Regions from separate parts of the Streptosporangium lutulentum genome, predicted to be linked through region 2. Evidence: riboswitches for the same ligand, from Rfam matches in the RefSeq annotation. Region 2 holds a riboswitch; each other region holds the start of a gene.
The links. A riboswitch is a leader RNA that binds a small molecule or an ion and turns the genes downstream of it on or off. The one in region 2 is predicted to bind cyclic di-AMP.

Region 1: linked by a shared signal. The riboswitch ahead of J2853_RS21725 (C40 family peptidase) and the one ahead of J2853_RS06675 (hypothetical protein) in region 2 are both predicted to bind cyclic di-AMP.
Region 3: linked by a shared signal. The riboswitch ahead of J2853_RS42525 (C40 family peptidase) and the one ahead of J2853_RS06675 (hypothetical protein) in region 2 are both predicted to bind cyclic di-AMP.
Region 4: linked by a shared signal. The riboswitch ahead of J2853_RS46095 (coiled-coil domain-containing protein) and the one ahead of J2853_RS06675 (hypothetical protein) in region 2 are both predicted to bind cyclic di-AMP.

Annotation. Positions count from the first base shown of each region.
Region 1 covers NZ_JAUSQU010000001.1:4,866,806-4,871,010, reverse strand. Annotated here, with positions in the region: gene J2853_RS21735 (LemA family protein) at 1-544, shown strand, start outside; gene J2853_RS21730 (class I SAM-dependent methyltransferase) at 711-1,334, shown strand; cyclic di-AMP (ydaO/yuaA leader) riboswitch at 1,919-2,076, shown strand; gene J2853_RS21725 (C40 family peptidase) at 2,159-2,674, shown strand; gene J2853_RS21720 (hypothetical protein) at 2,749-3,534, shown strand; gene J2853_RS21715 (M48 family metallopeptidase) at 3,531-4,205, shown strand, end outside.
Region 2 covers NZ_JAUSQU010000001.1:1,589,508-1,593,712, forward strand. Annotated here, with positions in the region: gene J2853_RS06665 (CHRD domain-containing protein) at 1-367, opposite strand, end outside; gene J2853_RS06670 (IS630 family transposase) at 465-1,478, opposite strand; gene J2853_RS06675 (hypothetical protein) at 1,656-2,468, opposite strand; cyclic di-AMP (ydaO/yuaA leader) riboswitch at 2,908-3,070, opposite strand; gene J2853_RS06680 (formylglycine-generating enzyme family protein) at 3,309-4,001, shown strand; gene J2853_RS06685 (nuclear transport factor 2 family protein) at 4,041-4,205, opposite strand, start outside.
Region 3 covers NZ_JAUSQU010000001.1:9,447,644-9,451,848, reverse strand. Annotated here, with positions in the region: gene J2853_RS42535 (branched-chain amino acid aminotransferase) at 1-659, opposite strand, end outside; gene J2853_RS42530 (3-isopropylmalate dehydrogenase) at 830-1,879, opposite strand; cyclic di-AMP (ydaO/yuaA leader) riboswitch at 2,023-2,254, shown strand; gene J2853_RS42525 (C40 family peptidase) at 2,257-2,988, shown strand; gene serA (phosphoglycerate dehydrogenase) at 3,645-4,205, opposite strand, start outside.
Region 4 covers NZ_JAUSQU010000001.1:10,248,772-10,252,976, forward strand. Annotated here, with positions in the region: gene J2853_RS46090 (M14 family metallopeptidase) at 1-832, shown strand, start outside; gene J2853_RS46095 (coiled-coil domain-containing protein) at 1,053-2,027, opposite strand; cyclic di-AMP (ydaO/yuaA leader) riboswitch at 2,034-2,170, opposite strand; gene galT (galactose-1-phosphate uridylyltransferase) at 2,243-3,322, opposite strand; gene J2853_RS46105 (DeoR/GlpR family DNA-binding transcription regulator) at 3,319-4,119, opposite strand; gene J2853_RS46110 (HD domain-containing protein) at 4,202-4,205, opposite strand, start outside.

The DNA of each region.
Region 1 (4,205 bases), 3.3 Mb from region 2:
CGTTTTTCTCGCCTTCTTCCTCGTCCTGCTTCTCGTCCTGCTCGCCGTCTCGACGTACAGCGACCTGGTTCACCGGCGTGGTGAGGTGGACGACGCCTGGGTCTGGATCGAGGTACGGCTCAAACACCGTCACGATCTCGTCGCCGAACTGGTGGAGGTCGTGAGGGGCCACGGCGCCCGCGATCGGCAGGCCCTGGAGGCGGTGGCCGCCGCGCGTTCCCGGGCGGCGGGGGCTCAGGCTCCCGCCGACCGGATGGCCGCCGAGGACCTGCTCTCCGGGGCGCTGCGAAGCCTGTTCGCGGCGACAGGGGCCCACCCGGACCTCAAGGCCGGCCGGACCCTCGCCGAGCTGAGAGAGAAGCTGGCCGCCGCCGAGGACCGGATCACCCGCTCCCGGCGGCACTACAACGACGCCGTTCTCATCTACAACAACGCGATCCAGATGAGCCCGGCCGATATCGTGGCGGGTATGGGCGGCTTCTCGCAGCGCGAATACCTCCGCGATCAGGACGAGGAGCGCCGCCCGGTGCGCGCGTGGTTCTAGGAACGATCTCCTGGTCACGGGCTACGGCCGCCGCTGGGTCGTGAGCCCGGCCGCGTCCCCCGCCGGGGCCGGAGGAGGCTCCTTCGGCCGCGCCGCGGCAACGGACATCGGCTGCCGAAGCCTGCCAACCTGGCATAACGCCCTCACCTGGGGGAATGAGCTGCGAATGCCTTCCGAAACTCGTTCCGCCGGCGGGGACACCCGCACCTTCCTTGGCGCGATCATGCGTAATCCCTTCGAGCTGGGAGCGATCGCGCCCAGCTCGAAGGCCGTGGCCCGCCTGGCCGCGTCGATCGTCCCGGACACGCACGATGCCGTGGTCGTCGAGCTCGGCGCCGGCGGCGGTGTGATCAGCGACGCGATCCGCGAACGCCTGCCGCCGGGCGGGCGGCAGCTCGCCGTCGAACTCAACGACGACATGGTCCGCCATCTGCGGCACAGCCGTCCCTGGCTGGAGGTGGCCGCCGGGGACGCGGCCGACCTGGGCAAGGTGCTGGGGCGGGCCGGGGTGGCGCAGGCCGACGCGGTCATCTCCTCGCTTCCCTGGACCCTGTTCGACGAGCAGCGGCAGAAGAGCATTCTGGACGAGGTGTCGGCCACGCTCGTCCAGGGCGGGAGGTTCAGCACCGTCATCACCCTGTCCGCGATGCCCTCGCGGAGGTTCCGGCGATTCCGCGGGCTCCTGGAGCACACCTTCACCGGCGTCGGCACCATGGGCCCGGTCTGGCTCAACGTCCCGCCCGCGCTGGTCTTCACGGCGTCGCGATCCCGTCCCGGCTCCAAGGGCTGAGAGCCGGAGGACGGGGCCGCCCGCCTCGTCCGCCGGTGGGGTTCCGTCCGTGCCAGGAGGTGCGCCGCGATCGCCGGCCTGCCGTTCGCGCCCGGTCTTCCTGCCGTCGCCGCTTGTTGTAATGATAAATGTTACGACATATGCCGCCGAACGCCCGGCGGGCTCGGCGCCCGCGCCGATGAAGGCCGATGGAGATCGCGGGCGGGAGTGAATGGTCGTGCGCGTAAATGAATGATCATGAATGGCGCCGAGGATCACACCTGGCGACGGAGGTCACATTGGCGATCAACGCAAGTGTGACGCATCTGACATAAATTGCGCATTTGCCGTTGTTGTTCATCGTATGTGACCAGGGTCATATCTCAATAGCATAAATAGCCCTTATGCAGGGACTCCGGAAAGGCGATCAACGTTTTTCGATCTTCAAACATGGGGATTGCTTTGCCGAACACTGAAGGTTCGAGGTAGTTTCTGGCCTCGCGACGTGCAAGCCATGCCGTCGCGGCGAATGTCGGCCCCAGGGCCGGTGTCCCTCATAGAAATCCAACCGGTCACCGCTTCTCCCCATCGGGGTTCGACCCCATCGCGGTGGCCCGCCGAATCCATGCAGCCAGGAGGCATGGAACCGGGGACCCAGTGGGCCCTTAACGTGTGGCCAGGGGTGAATCGGCATCTTTTGCCGTAGGGCATCTTCCCAGCCCGAATCCGTCAGCTAACCCGGTAGGCATCAGTGGAAGTCCCAAGGAGAAATCCTGTCTACCACCCTGCACAACCCCCGTTTGTCGCGCCTTTTCCGCCTTTCTGTCGGCGGGTTCGTCCTCACAATGACCGCCTCAGCCGGAGCGGTCGCATTGGGGCCGGCGGCGGCACAGGCGACGACGAACAGTGCGACCGCCCTCCAGGTCAAGAGCACGGCGAAAACCTCACAACAGGTCAAAAGCACGGCGAAGATCAGGTTGAGCAAAGTCGCACTGCAGAAGGTGAAGGCCGAGAAGGCCGTCTCCACGGCAAGGAAGCAGATCGGCGATCCGTATCGGTGGGGAGCCACCGGTCCGGGCGCGTTCGACTGCTCAGGGCTCGTCCAGTACTCATGGCGCAAAGCAGGCGTCAAGCTCCCCCGCATCACGTACAGCCAGTACAGGGCTGTCAGGAAGAAGGTCTCGTGGAGCAACTTGCGCCCCGGTGACCTGATGTTCTTCAGCGGGAAGGGCCACGTCGGCATGTACGTCGGCAAGGGCAGGATGGTCCACTCGCCGAGCAGCGGCAAGACGGTCCGGATCGTGAAGTTGGAGGGGTACTACAAGTCCTCCTTCACCGGAGCGGTCCGCCCCGGAGGCTGACCCAGGGATACGGCCCCGTTCGTCCGCGTGGACGGACGGGGCCGCTCCATGTCCGTCGAGTAGCATCAATGCATATGTCCGTCCCGAAGGGGCGCCGCGCCGTGCTCACCGGGATGCTGGCGCTGATGAGCGTCGCTCCGCTCGCCGGAGGCGGGCCGATCCCGCAGGACACGAGTGGCCTCTGGCCCGGTGCGGCCACCGTCGTGCGAGGTGAGCACTCCCTCGTGATCGGCCACGGCGTCCCGTACGCGAGCCTCCGCGATCTGGCGTCGAGGGCCGACCGCGCCCGCCGCGCCGTCGAGGGGATCTGGGGTCCGGTCCGGGCGGTGATCCTGTTCCCCGCCACGGACGCCGAGGCCGCGGCGCTCGCCGGAGCCGGCGGCACCGGTGGCCTGGCCGCCCTGGCGACCTCGGACCGGGTGATCGTCCTGCCGTCGGGATACGCGAGGCTCAGCGAGGTCGGCCGTGACGTGGTCATCACGCATGAGCTCACCCACGTGGCCACCGGCGCGACCAGGGGCGGCCGGGTGCCGATGTGGCTGTCGGAGGGCTTCGCCGACTACGTGGGCTACCGCGACGCCGGGATCGCGGTCCGCACGGTCGCGGCCGAACTGGCGGGGGAGGTGCGCGCGGGCGTCCTGCCCACCCGGCTCCCCGGGCCCGCCGACTTCGCTCCCGGCAACCCGCGGCTGGCGCAGGCCTACGAGGAGGCGTGGCTCGCCTGCCGCCTCATCGCCGAGCGCTTCGGCGAGAAGTCACTGGTGAGGCTCTACGGTAGCGATATCGGGAGCACCCTGGGCCTGACCGAGGCGGCGCTCGTCGAGGACTGGCGCGACCATCTCCGGAGGGAACTCGGATGACGCTGAGCAAGACGGACACGCCCGCGGGTCTCCGGGCGGCGGGGTGGGCGCTGGCCGCTCTCGGAGCGGTCACGCTGGCGGTCGTGGCGTTCACCACCCCCTGGCGGGAGCTGCCGGCGGGGGCGCCGGTGGTCGTGCCGGATCCGGTCCGCGACTTCTCCGGCGAGCAGATCGCCCGTGCGGAGACCTTCGACGCGCTGGTCAGCGTGCCCTCCTACCTGTCGCTCGGCCTGACCCTGATCGTCGCGGGGGTGCTGGTGGGCACCCCGCTGGGCGCGTGGCTGCTCGGCCGCCTGAGAGGACCGTGGTGGCTGCGGGTGCTGCTCGGCGTCCTGGGGCTGTCGGTGGCGGTGGCGGTCCTGCGCTGGCCGCTGGGGATGTGGTCGGAGACCCACCTGCGCGACTTCGGGCTGTCCACCCAGACCTGGGCGTCCTGGACGGCAGACCGGATCAAGAACCTCGGGGTCGGCACCGGGCTGACCGCGATCATGGTGCTCGCCGTGGTCGCGCTGGCACGGCGCTTCCGCCGCTGGTGGATCCCCGCGGCGATCGGCGCGTTCGTGCTGACCCTGCTCGCCTCGTTCGCCTACCCGGTGGTGATCGAGCCGATCTTCAACGACTTCCGGCCGATGGCCGCAGGGCAGCTCCGCGACGACCTGCTCGCCATGGCC
Region 2 (4,205 bases):
GGATGTGGAACGCGGTGGGCTTGGAGACGTTCTTCCACTGGACGATGTAGTACATGCGGTTGCCCTGGATGCGGAACTTCGCGACCGCCACTCCGTTGCGGTCGTTGACCTTCTTGCCCGGCGCTCGAACCTCGTTCCTGCCGAGGAGCACCGAGGCGAAGTAGTAGCTCTTGGCCTGGCTCGCCTCGGCGCCGGTGAACGTGGCGGCGGTGGCGCTCACCCCGGCGGACGCCGTGGCGGTGGCCGCCCCGGCCGGTACCGCCACCGCGCCGACGGCCAGCGCCGCGGCCGCCGCGCCCAACGCCACCCGGCCCAGTACGCGCCGCCGCGAGATGCGTCCGCCGTCAACCTGCTCGAATGCGTTCATCGGAACCTCTTCCTTGGGTTTGCTGTGCGGCTCCTTGCCGACATCGCAGACATTAGGAGAGGTACTGAGCCGATCGTAAGTTTTGGGACTATCCGTGTTATGGGCTGATGTAGGCCAGATGCGGATCGGCGAAGAAGGCCCGGACAATGTCGGGACGCTTTTGCAGCCGGCGCATGCTGCGGTGCATAGCCGCGGCCAGCTCATGCTCATCGGCGACCGCCTGGCGCGCCACCCGGGCCTTGACGTTTTGGTTGACCCACTCATCGGGGTTGACCTCCGGCGCATACGCGGGCAGGAAAAACAACCGCAGCCGCCCGCCGGTACGCGCGACGAAATCACCGACCGCTCGGGCGGTATGAATCGACGAGCCGTCGACGATCAAAACGATCGGCCCGGTAATGGTGCGCAGCAGCTGCGCGCAGAACCCGAGGAACGCCCACCGGTCCATCGCGCCGTGTCCCAGCCGATAGCGCAGTGTGCCGTCGGCCCCGACCGCCGAGAACATCTTCACCGACCGGCGACCCGCCCCGGCTGACACGACCGGCGTCTGCCCCACCAGGGCCCAGGTGGTGCCGCAGCGGTGATCGACACGCATGCTCATCTCGTCGGCGAACAACACCACTGTCCCGCGTCTGCGCGCCCGGCGGCAGATTGCCGGGAAGGCCACCGTCGTCCACCCGGTGATGGCCGCCGGATCACGCCGGAGTGCGGCGTAGGCCGGACGCTGTGGCGACAGGCCCAGCCCGCGCAGCAGCCGCCCGGTCGCCGTCACCGACAGGTCGATCCCGAACCAGGCCGCGATCACCATCGCCACCAGCGCCCTGGTCCACAGCACAACGGCCGTGCCCAGTACCTGACGGGGGGTGACGTCACGGACCACCGCCTTGATGGTCTGCTCCTGGCCGGGGGTGAGCCGCCGTGGCCGGCCCGGCGCCTTCTTGATCCGTAGCGCCTCGATACCGCCCGCCCGCGCCTGGCGTTTCCACCGAAACACCGATTCGCGGCCTACTCCCAGTGCTTCAGCCACCCGATCCGGTGACATGCTCCCTCCCAGTAACCGGAGGGCGAAGACCTTCTCCTCGAACGTCGCTCTGCGACCTTTTCTGGCCATACTCCAAGCATGTCCCCGCCGGAACGCGATCTCCCACCGCCACCCAACAAGTACCAAAACTTATGATCGGCTCAGTAGCTGCCGGTGTTAGCGTACAAATCCACATAAAGCGTCGAGTGTGCACAACGGCACATACCGCCCTCGCGGTGGGCCTCAGCCCGCCGTGGTCGTCCGGGGTTACTCCGCGAACTCCGGCCGGTGCGGGATCCGGCCGGCTGGAACATCCATGGCGTACTGCTGCTCGAAGGCGACCGTCTGAGTGTTTGCGGCCGGCTGCTGAGCGGGAGCGGGCCTGCACGAGTGAGAGCGGACGACGTGCTTGGCGAGCTTTTCCCACTTGGCGTAGGCATCGGGGAATCCGGAGCGCTGCACGGCCTGCGCGGCCTGGGTGAGCGGGAGCCGCTTCCAATGGGAGACGGTCGCCAGCCCCTGGTAGAACTTACGCGCCGAGTACTTCGGGTTGAGGATCTGCTTGCGGGTTCCCCAGCCCTGGGACGGGCGCTGCTGGAACAGCCCGAGGGAGTCGCGATCGCCGTAGTTGAGATTGCGCAGCTGGGATTCCTGCAGGCTCGTGGCCACCCCGATGACGGCCGCGCGGGTGGGGAGCCCGAGTTTGGACGCCATCTCGATGACGATGGCGGCGTTGGCCTTCTGCTCGGCGCCCAGCGTGCGGAGCTGTTTTGACGCTTTCGCCGACGACGCCGCGAGGCAGGTCGAAGCCTTGCCTGCGGCCTCGCCCGCAGGCGGTGCCGCGGTGGCCGGCTGCGCCTTGCCGTTCGGCTGCGCCGTGGCAGGTGGCTGTGCCTCGCCGTTCGGCTGTGCCGCGGTGGCCGGCTGTGTCTTGCCGTTCGGCTGTGCCGCGGCGGGTGGCTGTGCCTCGCCGGCCGGCTGTGCCGCGGCGGACGCGCTGCCGACGCCGAGGAGGCATGTGCTCAGCAGCGAGGTGCCGACCGCGCCCGCCGCGATCCGGGCATGGGAACCAGTGCACATTCGGGCGAGGGTACAGCGCTTCCGGTTGAGAACCTCGGAGAACTTCATGGGAGAGGGGTCCTTCGAAAGGGAACAGGGGCCTTCCCGCGGAAATCTCAGGGCCCGTGGTCGTCAGGGCCCGGCGGCGCGGGGGAAGAGGCGCTCAGCCCGGCGAGGGGACGCCGGTGGGAGGGCCATTGGAGTACGGCGAAGCCGGGCGCTGCCGCGCGAGGGCGACGGGCCGGCCGGGGGAGTGACCCGGTTGTGTCGGGACCGGACGAACGGCCTCATCGGACACGGTTCCTGAAACAGGGTTTTACCGACGAGGACCGGCCGGGTGCGCGATTCACCGTGAGAACGGCGTCACATTCGGGCCGGGAACGCGAATCAGCGCCGATGCCGTCCGATTAAGATCGGTCCGGCGAATCCGAGGGCGGATGATGCTGTGATCGTCACGCATTTCTCCATTCCTTGAACGCCTACCGGGTTAGCTGTCGGGCTCGGGCCAGGAGTCGCCCTACCATCCGCGTCGGGATGGATTCGCCCCCTGCGGCGATCAGCCGCGTAGTTGGGTCCTCGGCTCCGGCGGCATGGAATGTCACCGGACTCGGCGCCGGACGGCGGCCTTCCGCTTGAAGGTCGTGTCACCATCCGTTTACTGAAACTAGACACTAACCTCAAATATGGACAAAGCAAACTAAAACCCCCAAAATTGCAAAGATCTACCTTTCTGGCCCTGATTCCGACCGTCGGCCACCGCGCCCGCGGGGCCGCTTACCCCCTGGCCTGGGTGGTAGCGTTCATGATCAGTTGCCTCCGAATGTCGTTGACACGAACCGATCATGTTAAACAGGACCTGCGATGAGCATTGAATCGACGCCGCGCCAGGCGGTCGCCGACCGCATGATCGAGATTCCCGCCGGGGCGATCATCCTGCGGGACGAGGGTACGAAGACGAACTGGAAGGCCGAGGTCGGGGCCTTCCGGCTGGCGCCGTATCCCGTGACCCGCGAGCTGTACCACGCCGTTCTGGGCGAGGCGCCCGCGAGTGCGGCGGGGCCGCGGACGCCGGTGACCGAGGTCTCCTGGATGGATGCCGTACGGTTCTGCAACCTGCTCTCGCAGTCGAAGGGGCTCGACCCCTGCTACTCGATGGGCGACGACCCCGACGGGCAGGACGTGGTCTGCGACTGGGACGCCGACGGCTATCGCCTCCCGTCCGAGGCGGAGTGGGAGTACGCCTGCAGGGCCGGAAGCGCCGGCGTCCGCTACGGGGAGCTGGACGAGATCGCCTGGTACCGCGGGAACTCCGGTGAGGAGATGCACGACGTCGCGACCAAGGCGCCGAACAGGTGGGGGCTCTACGACATGATCGGCAACGTGTGGGAGTGGTGCTGGGACCTCTACGATCCCAGCGTCTACGGCCCGTACCGCGTGTTCCGCGGCGGAGGTCTGTACGATCAGCCCCGATCGTGCCGGGCGTCGTGCCGCCGCAAGAGTCACCCGACCCTTCGCATCGACGACCTCGGGTTCAGGCTCGCCCGATCACGGTGAAAGGCGGTCGCGGACGGGTGCGGTTCCCGCGAGGGTCCGTCAGAAACCGAGCTCGCTCAGCCCGGGATGGGCGTCCGGCCGGCGCCCCAGCGGCCAGTGGTAGGCGCGTTCCGACTCCTCGATGGGAAGGTCGTTGATGGACGCGTGCCTCGCGACCATCACCCCCTGCGCGTCGAATTCCCAATTCTCGTTGCCGTAGGAGCG
Region 3 (4,205 bases), 7.9 Mb from region 2:
ACGGCCTGGCGCTGGGCCACGAAGGCCGCCGCGTAGTTGCCGCCGCACTTGACGGCGCCGGTTCCGCCGGGGGCCGCGCGGGTGTACTCCGTGGAGAGCCAGACCGAGACGGGCTTTCCGGCGCCGAAGTAGGCCGCCGCCGGAGAGGCGATCACCATGTACTTGTAGGTCCTGGACGGGTAGTTCACCCCGAGCGCGGCCTGAGTGGCGATCATGAAGGGGCGCAGGTAGAGGCTGTGACCCGGCGTCGTGGGGACCCATTCCCTGTCGGTCTGGACGAGAAGCTCCAGCGACTCGACGAAGGTCTCCTCCGGCAGTTCCGGCATGGCCATCCGCAGCGCCGAGTTGTTGAAGCGGGCGGCGTTGGCGTACGGGCGGAAGGTCGCGATCGTCCCGCCCTCCTGGCGGTAGGCCTTCATGCCCTCGAAGAACTCCTGGGCGTAGTGGAAGACCGCGGTCGCGGGGTCCAGGCTCAGCGGGCCGTACGGCATGAGCCGCGCGTCGTGCCAGCCCTCGCCCTCGGTGTAGTCGATCGAGATCATGTGATCGGTGAAGACCTGCCCGAATCCGGGGCTCGCCAGTACCTGCTCGCGCTCGGCCGCGGTGCGCGCGTGGTCGGAGAGCTGCACGTCGAAGCTGAGCTTCTGAGCGGTGGTCATGGCGAGATCCTTCTCTTGGCGTAGGGCGACCCTGAATCCATTTTGCGACGGAACAGGTAACGGGAAAACTACTGCATCGACACCGAAACCCGGCAGTGCCGGTACAACGAAGACGCGCCTGGCGGCTCGTAGGAGCCGCCAGGCGCGTCTGAAGTGAGGGGGCGGCTTCCTCAGCCGGTTACTCGGGCGGTGATGTCGTCACCGATCTCGTGAGTGGTCCGGCCGGCCCAGCCGGTCAGCCGTTCGACCAGATCGTCGGCCACGGCCTGCTCGACCCGTGCGGCCTCCTGGGCCAGGCCGAGGTGGTCCAGAAGCATGGCGACCGACAGGATCGTCGCGGTCGGGTCGGCCTTGCCCTGGCCCGCGATGTCGGGGGCACTTCCGTGGACCGGCTCGAACATGCTCGGCGCGGTGCGGTCGGGGTTGATGTTTCCGCTGGCCGCCAGGCCGATGCCGCCGGCGATGGCCGCGCCGATGTCGGTGATGATGTCGCCGAAGAGGTTGTCGGTGACGATCACATCGAACCGTTCGGGCTGGCTGACGAAGAACATCGAGGCCGCGTCCACGTGGCAGTAGTCGGTCTCGACGTCGGGGTACTCCAGGCCGACCCGGTCGAAGACGCGGGCCCAGAGGTCACCGGCGTAGGTGAGCACATTGGTCTTGTGGACCAGTGTCAGCTTCCTGCGGGGACGGCCGAGCGCTTTTTCGAAGGCGTAGCGGACGACCCGCTCGACGCCGTGGGCGGTGTTCAGCGACTCCTGGGTGGCGATCTCGTGGGATGTGCCACGCCTCATCACGCCACCGGTCCCGGCGTACAGCCCCTCGGTGCCCTCGCGGACCACGATCATGTCGATGTCCTCGGGGCGGGCGCCGCCCAGCGGGGTCTCCACGCCGGGGAAGAGCTTGACCGGGCGGAGGTTCACGTAGTGGTCGAACTGGAAACGGAGTTTGAGCAGCAGGTCGCGCTCCAGGACGCCCGGGGGCACGCTGGGGTCGCCGACCGCGCCGAGCAGGATCGCGTCGTATCCGCGCAGCTCGTCCAGGACAGGGTCGGGCAGGGTCTCACCGGTCTCGTGGTACCGCTTGGCTCCGAGATCGTAGGTGGTGGTCTCCACCTTCGTGCCGACGACCGCTTCCAGAACCTTCAGGCCCTCGGTGACGACTTCGGCACCGATCCCGTCTCCGGGAATGACAGCCAGGCGAATGTTGCGCGAATCCATGAACGCACCTTACCGGTCCCGTCTCGGTGATCGAACAACGATCTCACTCTTCGGACAAATCTGAGCGTACGGCACGCCTGATCGTTTTGTCCATTTTTGCGAGGTATTGACCGTTTCGTTGACTTTCGTTATGGTCCTCAGCATTCGTACTGACGCCTAATCCGCACAGGTCATCCCCTACATCGGCCTGCGCGGGGCCGGGGAACCACTTTTTTCGGGATCCGCCGGACGACTGGAACCTCGCTCCACCCCCGGAGCCGTTCCTCGCTGTCCTCATGCGATCCCTAGGGGCGAATCGGCGCATCCATCGCGCCGTAGGGCGACCTCCACGTCCGAGTCCGACAGCTCACCCGGCCGGCCTTATGGAAGGAACCATTTTGTCCGGCAAGACTTACCCCCGCGTCCTGTCCTTGTTCGTGGCCGGCGCCGCCGTGCTCGGGACTCAGGCCGTCGCTCTGGCCGACTCCCGCCTCTCCCCCGCCGACGTCTCCGTCTCCGTCGCCCGAGGGGAAGCCCCCGCTCCCGTGCCCGCGACGCCCGTCACACCCGCCCCCGAATCCACGACGCCCGGCACACTCCGCATACCCGGCACCCCCGGCGCCCCGGCCACGCCCTTCGTGCCCGGCGCCGTCGAGCCCTCGCAAGCGCCCACGGCCGCGCCCGCCGCGCCGGTCACGCCTCCCAAGCCCCCGAAGCCCCCGAAGCCCGCCTGGAAGAAGGCCCTGCAGTGGGCCATGGCCAAGCGCGGCACTCCCTATGTCTGGGGCGGCACCGGCCACGGCGGCTTCGACTGCTCGGGCCTGATGCTCCGCGCCTACGGCGCCGCCGGGATCAAGCTGCCCCGCGTCGCCGCCGACCAGTACAACGCGTTCTCCAGGAAGATCGCCTGGAAGGACCTCCAGCCGGGAGACCTGGTCTTCTTCGACGGCCTCGGCCACGTCGGCATGGTCAGCAAGCCGGGCTACATGGTCAACGCCCCGCACACCGGTGACGTGGTCAAGGTGGAGAAACTCGACTCCGGCCGCCGCGCCTCCTTCGCCGGCGCCGTCCGCCCCGACCCCAAGGGCGTCAAGGCCGCGATCGCGGCCGGACTCCTGACCGCCTCCTGAGCCATCCCCTCACCGGCCCTGCCCCTGGGGCCGGCGGCCGGCGGGCCCCGCACCCACCCTCACCGTCCAGGGTGCGGGGCCCGCCGCTCACACTCACGGTCGATGCCCGGCCGGCAGCTCAGGGCCGCCCGGTTCGTGGACGACGCGCCCTCGCCGGGCGCCCTCGCCCACTCCGCCTCTCCGGAACGGAGCGACGGGTGGCTAACGGTCGGTGGGAGCCCCGCCGTTGTCGCGGCGGTCCAGAGCGGTCTGGAGAGCCTGGGCGGCCTCGTCCTCGGTCTCGTCGGGACGGTCCCAGGAATACATCTCATACATGGCGATTCTCGTCTCGGTCGCATGCGAGCAGGAGAGGTGATCGGGACTCCGGTCACGAATCCGAATCGAGCCTGATGCCGCAGATCCGGGTCACGGATCGGCGGCGGGAGGCTGGGGCCGGCGAGCGCCATCACACCGCGGCGAGCTGCCGGCCTGCCCCTGTCAGGCCCCGCCGCGGCAGGTAAGGAGTACAAGAACCTGACGCATTTGATGTCAAGGTTACCTGGCCGTCGAACCGCCGTCTCGCCCGCCGTACACACTTCTCAGATGCTGAGACGCGGCTGCGGCCGCCACCCGGGTCGTCGGGGCGGCGGCCGCAGCCGGAGAAATCATCTGTCCGCTTATTCGGCCAGATCGACCGAGCGGCCGCTGTCGGCGCCGATCTCGGCACCGATCTGGTCGACGACGTTCTGCGGGATGGCCGTGTCGACGGTGAGCGCGATGAGGGCCTTTCCGCCCTTCACGTCACGGGCCACCTGCATCGAGGCGATGTTGATGCTGTGATCTCCGAGGATCCGGCCGACGACGCCGACGATTCCGGGGCGGTCGGTGTAGGTGAAGAACGACAGGTGGTCGGTCGGCTCGATCTCCATCTGGTAGCCGTTGACCTCGACGATCTTCGTGATCTGGCGCGGCCCCGACAGGGTGCCCGAGACCGAGACCGTACGGCCGTCGGCGAGGACACCGCGAACGGTCACGACGTTGCGCCAGTCGGGGCTCTCCGAGCTGGTGATCAGCTCGACCGTCACGCCGCGGTCCTTGGCCAGGAGCGGGGCGTTGACGTAGGTGACCGAGTCTTCGACCACGTCGGTGAAGACGCCCTTGAGGGCGGCCAGCTCCAGCACCCGCACGTCGTGGGCGGCGATCTCGCCGCGGACGTCGACGTCGAGCTTGGTGGCGAC
Region 4 (4,205 bases), 8.7 Mb from region 2:
CATGGACACGCGGGTGCCCATGCACCTTCGGGGGCCCTCGACCTGTGACCCGGAGGAGTGCATGTACACGAACGACCGCAAACTGTACGAGCACTTCGACAAGGCGGGCGCCGGGTTCACCGGCTACCGGTACACCGGCAGCGTCTACATCGACTACGCCACCCGCAACGGTGGTGAACCCGAGCCGCTGTTCGGTCACGGGCCCGACTTCGGCTACTTCCAGTACGGCTCGATCTGGTACGGCGACGAGCTGTGGAACGGCGGCGACTTCAAGGACTACGACAACGACGACAGGTTCGCCGACTGGGAGCGTTCACGGTGGTGCGCCGAGAACGGCCGTACCAACTGCTTCCTGCCGTGGACCACGATCCAGCACCCCACGCTGGGCAAGGTCGAGGTCGGCGGGATCAACCCCAAGTTCTGGTCGCAGAACCCGTCCGCGGATCTGATCGGTCAGTGGGCCATGAACCAGGCGCGCTTCAACCTCTACCTGTCCGAGTCGCTTCCGCAGGTGAAGCTCTCGCAGGTGGAGGTGAAGCCGCTCAGGCGCGGCCAGAGTGACGGTGCGACCCACGAGATCGCGGCCACCGTCACGAACACGGGCCGCATCCCCACCGCGCTGGAGCAGGCGAAGGAGATCAAGATCGTCGCCCCTGACACCGTCGAGGTCGACGGTGCGAGGGTCGTCGGTGAGGCTCCCGAGTTCTACCTGGACGGCGGGAAGGCACGGAAGGTGACGCTCCGGGTGACCAAGGGCGACACCGACACGGTGAAGGTGAACGCCGTCAGCGTTCGCGGCGGCCTGTCCTCCGCGACGGCACGTCTGAGGTGACCTTCTGACATCGTCCCCGTCTCACGTTCGCGTGGGGCGGGGACGATGTCGTGTCACCGTGCATACGCGCGTTCCGTCCGTCGCCGCGATCAGCCGGCCCGGGGTTTCGTCACCTGACGTACCTTCGGCGAGGCCTGGCGGTGATCGGCGATGGAACCTGGTCGAGCGACGGGGCAGCATCGTCATGCCAGTGGGGACGGAACCGCCTCAAGCCGGAGTGCTAGTACATCGAGATGTGCGGGTGGTCGAAGTGGTTGGCGGTCACTCCGCCGCGGTTGGACATGGTGGTCCAGCCGGAGCCGTGGTTGATGCGCTGTCGCCAGATCACGTATTTGACGCCGAGCTTGGCCTTGTTCTTGATGGCCCAGGCGGCGATCTCGTCGCCGAGCCTGACATGGGCCGCCGAGGGCATGGAACCGCCGGTGCTCATCATGAAGTCGCAGGCACGGCCGAGCGGATGTTCGCCGCCGTCGTTCGCGGCCCGGTAGCAGCCGACCGCGTAGGGAAGGTTGAACCGCTTCTGGACGGCCTCGCGCATGATCCTGGTGCGGTCGGTGATGTTGTCGCCGCCGGTGGGGAGCTGGGGGGCCCAGCTTCCGTTGGCGAGGCGGCCGGAGCCGAGGGGGACGAGCTGGTCGAGCTTGTCCTTGATGTCGTCGATCAGGTCCTCGGCGTCCTTGCGCTGCGCCTCCACCTCCTTGGCCTCCTCGCCGATGTCGTCGGTGAGCTGGGCCGCCTTCTGGGCCGCCTGCTTCCTGCGGGTCAGGCTGCCCGCGAAATCCTGCAGGTGGGCGCTCTGCTGGGCGGTGAGCTGCTCCAGCATCGCCGCGCCGCTCATGTCGGGGGAGAACAGCATCGCGGGCAGGCTTCCGGCGTTGCTCTGATAGCGGATCTGGGCTATCGAGTCGACTTCCTTCTCGGCTTCGGCGTAGGTCTCCTCCGCCTTGCGCAGATTCGTCTTGGCGACGGCCTCGGCCTTCTGCGCCTTCTCGAGAGACTCCCGCTTGGCCGCGTAGGTCTCGATGAGCTTGTCGACCTTCTTGCCCAGCTTGGCCAGATCGGCCCGCAGTTCGGCCTCGGTCGGCTTGGGGGCCGCGTTTCCCGCGGTCGAGGCGCCGAGGGTGAACGTGGTGGCCGAGGTCAGGCACAGGGTCAAAGCCGCATGACGACGGAACGTGGGGGAAAGAGCCGCCACGACCCTCCTTCTTCTCCTTACGCCGACCGGGTTAGCTGACGGGTTCGGGCTGGAGGAAGCCCTTCCACCGAAGTGGATTCACCCCAGGTGCGGTGGTTCCCCGGCTCCCGGGCAAGGCGCCCGGGATTGGGCATATCAACTGCTACAGCTGATGTTGGAAGGATAGTAGTAGTAAAGGAGTGGTCATGCGACTCCATCCCGATACCAAGCGGTGATCAGTCCGTGATAACGGAGCGCAGGAGATGCGCCGTGTGCTCGGGCAGGACGTCGTTCACGAAGGCGCCCATGGCGGATTCCGACCCGGCGAGATATTTCAGCTTGTCCGGTGCCCTGCGGATGCTGAACAGCTCCAGGTGCGCGTACGACAGATCCCGGCCGACGTTGACCGGCGCCTGGTGCCAGGCGGCGATGTACGGCATGGGCACGCCGAACAGCCCGTCCAGCCGGCGGAGCACCTCCGTGTAGAGCGGGCCGAAGGCCGCGCGTTCGGAGGGCTCCAGCGCGAGCAGGTCGGGGACCCGGCGGTGCGGGTAGAGGTGGACCTCCACGGGCCAGCGCGCCGCGGCCGGGACGAAGGCCGTCCAGTGCTCGTTCGACGCGACCACCCGGATCTTGGCCTCCCGCTCCGCGGCGAGCACGTCGGCGAACAGGTTGCCGCCGGTCCGCTCCCGGTGGCGCTCGGCCGCGCCGAGGGTCAGCTTGGTGCGCGGGGTCACGTAGGGGTAGGCGTAGATCTGGCCGTGGGGGTGGGCCAGGGTGATGCCGATCTCCGGTCCCCGGTTCTCGAAGCAGAACACCTGCTCCACGCCCGGCATCGCCGACAGCTCCGCCGTACGGTCGATCCAGGCCTCCATGACCAGCTCGACCTGCTCGGGGGAGAGCGCGGAGAAGGAGGAGTCGTGGTCGGAGGTGAAGCAGACCACCTCGCAGCGGCCGACCCCCGGGCGGACCTCGCTCAACCCGCCGACCTGCTCGTATTCGCCCGGCTGGGCGGAGAAGGAGGGGAACCGGTTCTCGAAGACGGCGACGTCGTAGGAGGACGCGGGGATCTCGGTGGGGTGGCCGGGGGTGGACGGGCAGAGCGGGCACTCGCTGGCCGGGGGCAGGAAGGTGCGGCTCTGGCGGTGGCCGGCCACCGCGATCCACTCCTCGGTGAGCGGGTCGTAGCGCAGTTCGGAGGCCGGCGGGCGCGGCGGCAGGTCGCGCTCGTCGGCCGCACTGCGGTCCTCGTCGTCCCGCAGGTCGAAGTAGAACAGCTCCCGCCCGTCGGCCAGGTGGGTGATCGTGCGCTTCATCTGCTCAGGGTCTCGCTCTCCGGCTGTGGGTTGGTGATGATCAGCTCGCCCACCCTTGAGGTGAGCTCCTCGTGGGCCTCGCCGGACAGGCCGGAGTCGGAGATCACCACATGGGCCTCGGTCAGCTCGGCGATCGTGCTGATCCCGACCGTGCCCCACTTGGTGTGGTCGGCGAGAACCACCAGGCGGTGCGCGGCGGCGACCAGCTCGCGGTTCGTCTCCGCCTCCAGCAGGTTGGGCGTGGTGAAACCGGCGCGGACGCTCATCCCGTGCACGCCGAGGAACAGGGTGTCGACGTGGAGCCTGCGGACCGCCGACACGGCGACCGGGCCGACCAGCGCGTCGGAGGGAGTGCGCACCCCGCCGGTCAGCACGACCGTGCGGTCCGCCCGGGAAGAACGGTGGAAGACGTCGGCGATCCTGATCGAGTTGGTGATCACGGTCAGTTCGGGCACGTCGACCACGAAGTGGGCCAGTGTCCAGGTCGTGGTCCCGGCGGAGAGCGCGATGGCCGTGCCGGGCCGGACGAGCTGCGCGGCCTGCTGGGCGATCGACTCCTTCTCCAGCTGCTGGCGTACCGACTTGGCGGCGAATCCGGGCTCCTCGGTCGAACCGGGCCCGGCCGCGGTGGCGCCGCCGTGGACCTTCTCCACCAGCCCGCGCTCGGCGAGCACCTCCAGGTCCCGCCGGATCGTCATATCTGAGACGCCGAGCTCTCGCACCAGGTCGGCGACCCTCACCCCACCGCTGCTGCGCACTCGCTCCAGGATCGCCTGCTGCCGCTGCTGGGCAAGCATGAACCACTCCTTAATTCACCAGATTCCACCAAATTATCACAGGCAAATAAGGTCTCGATGTTTGATCCTGGTGAATACCCACTCAC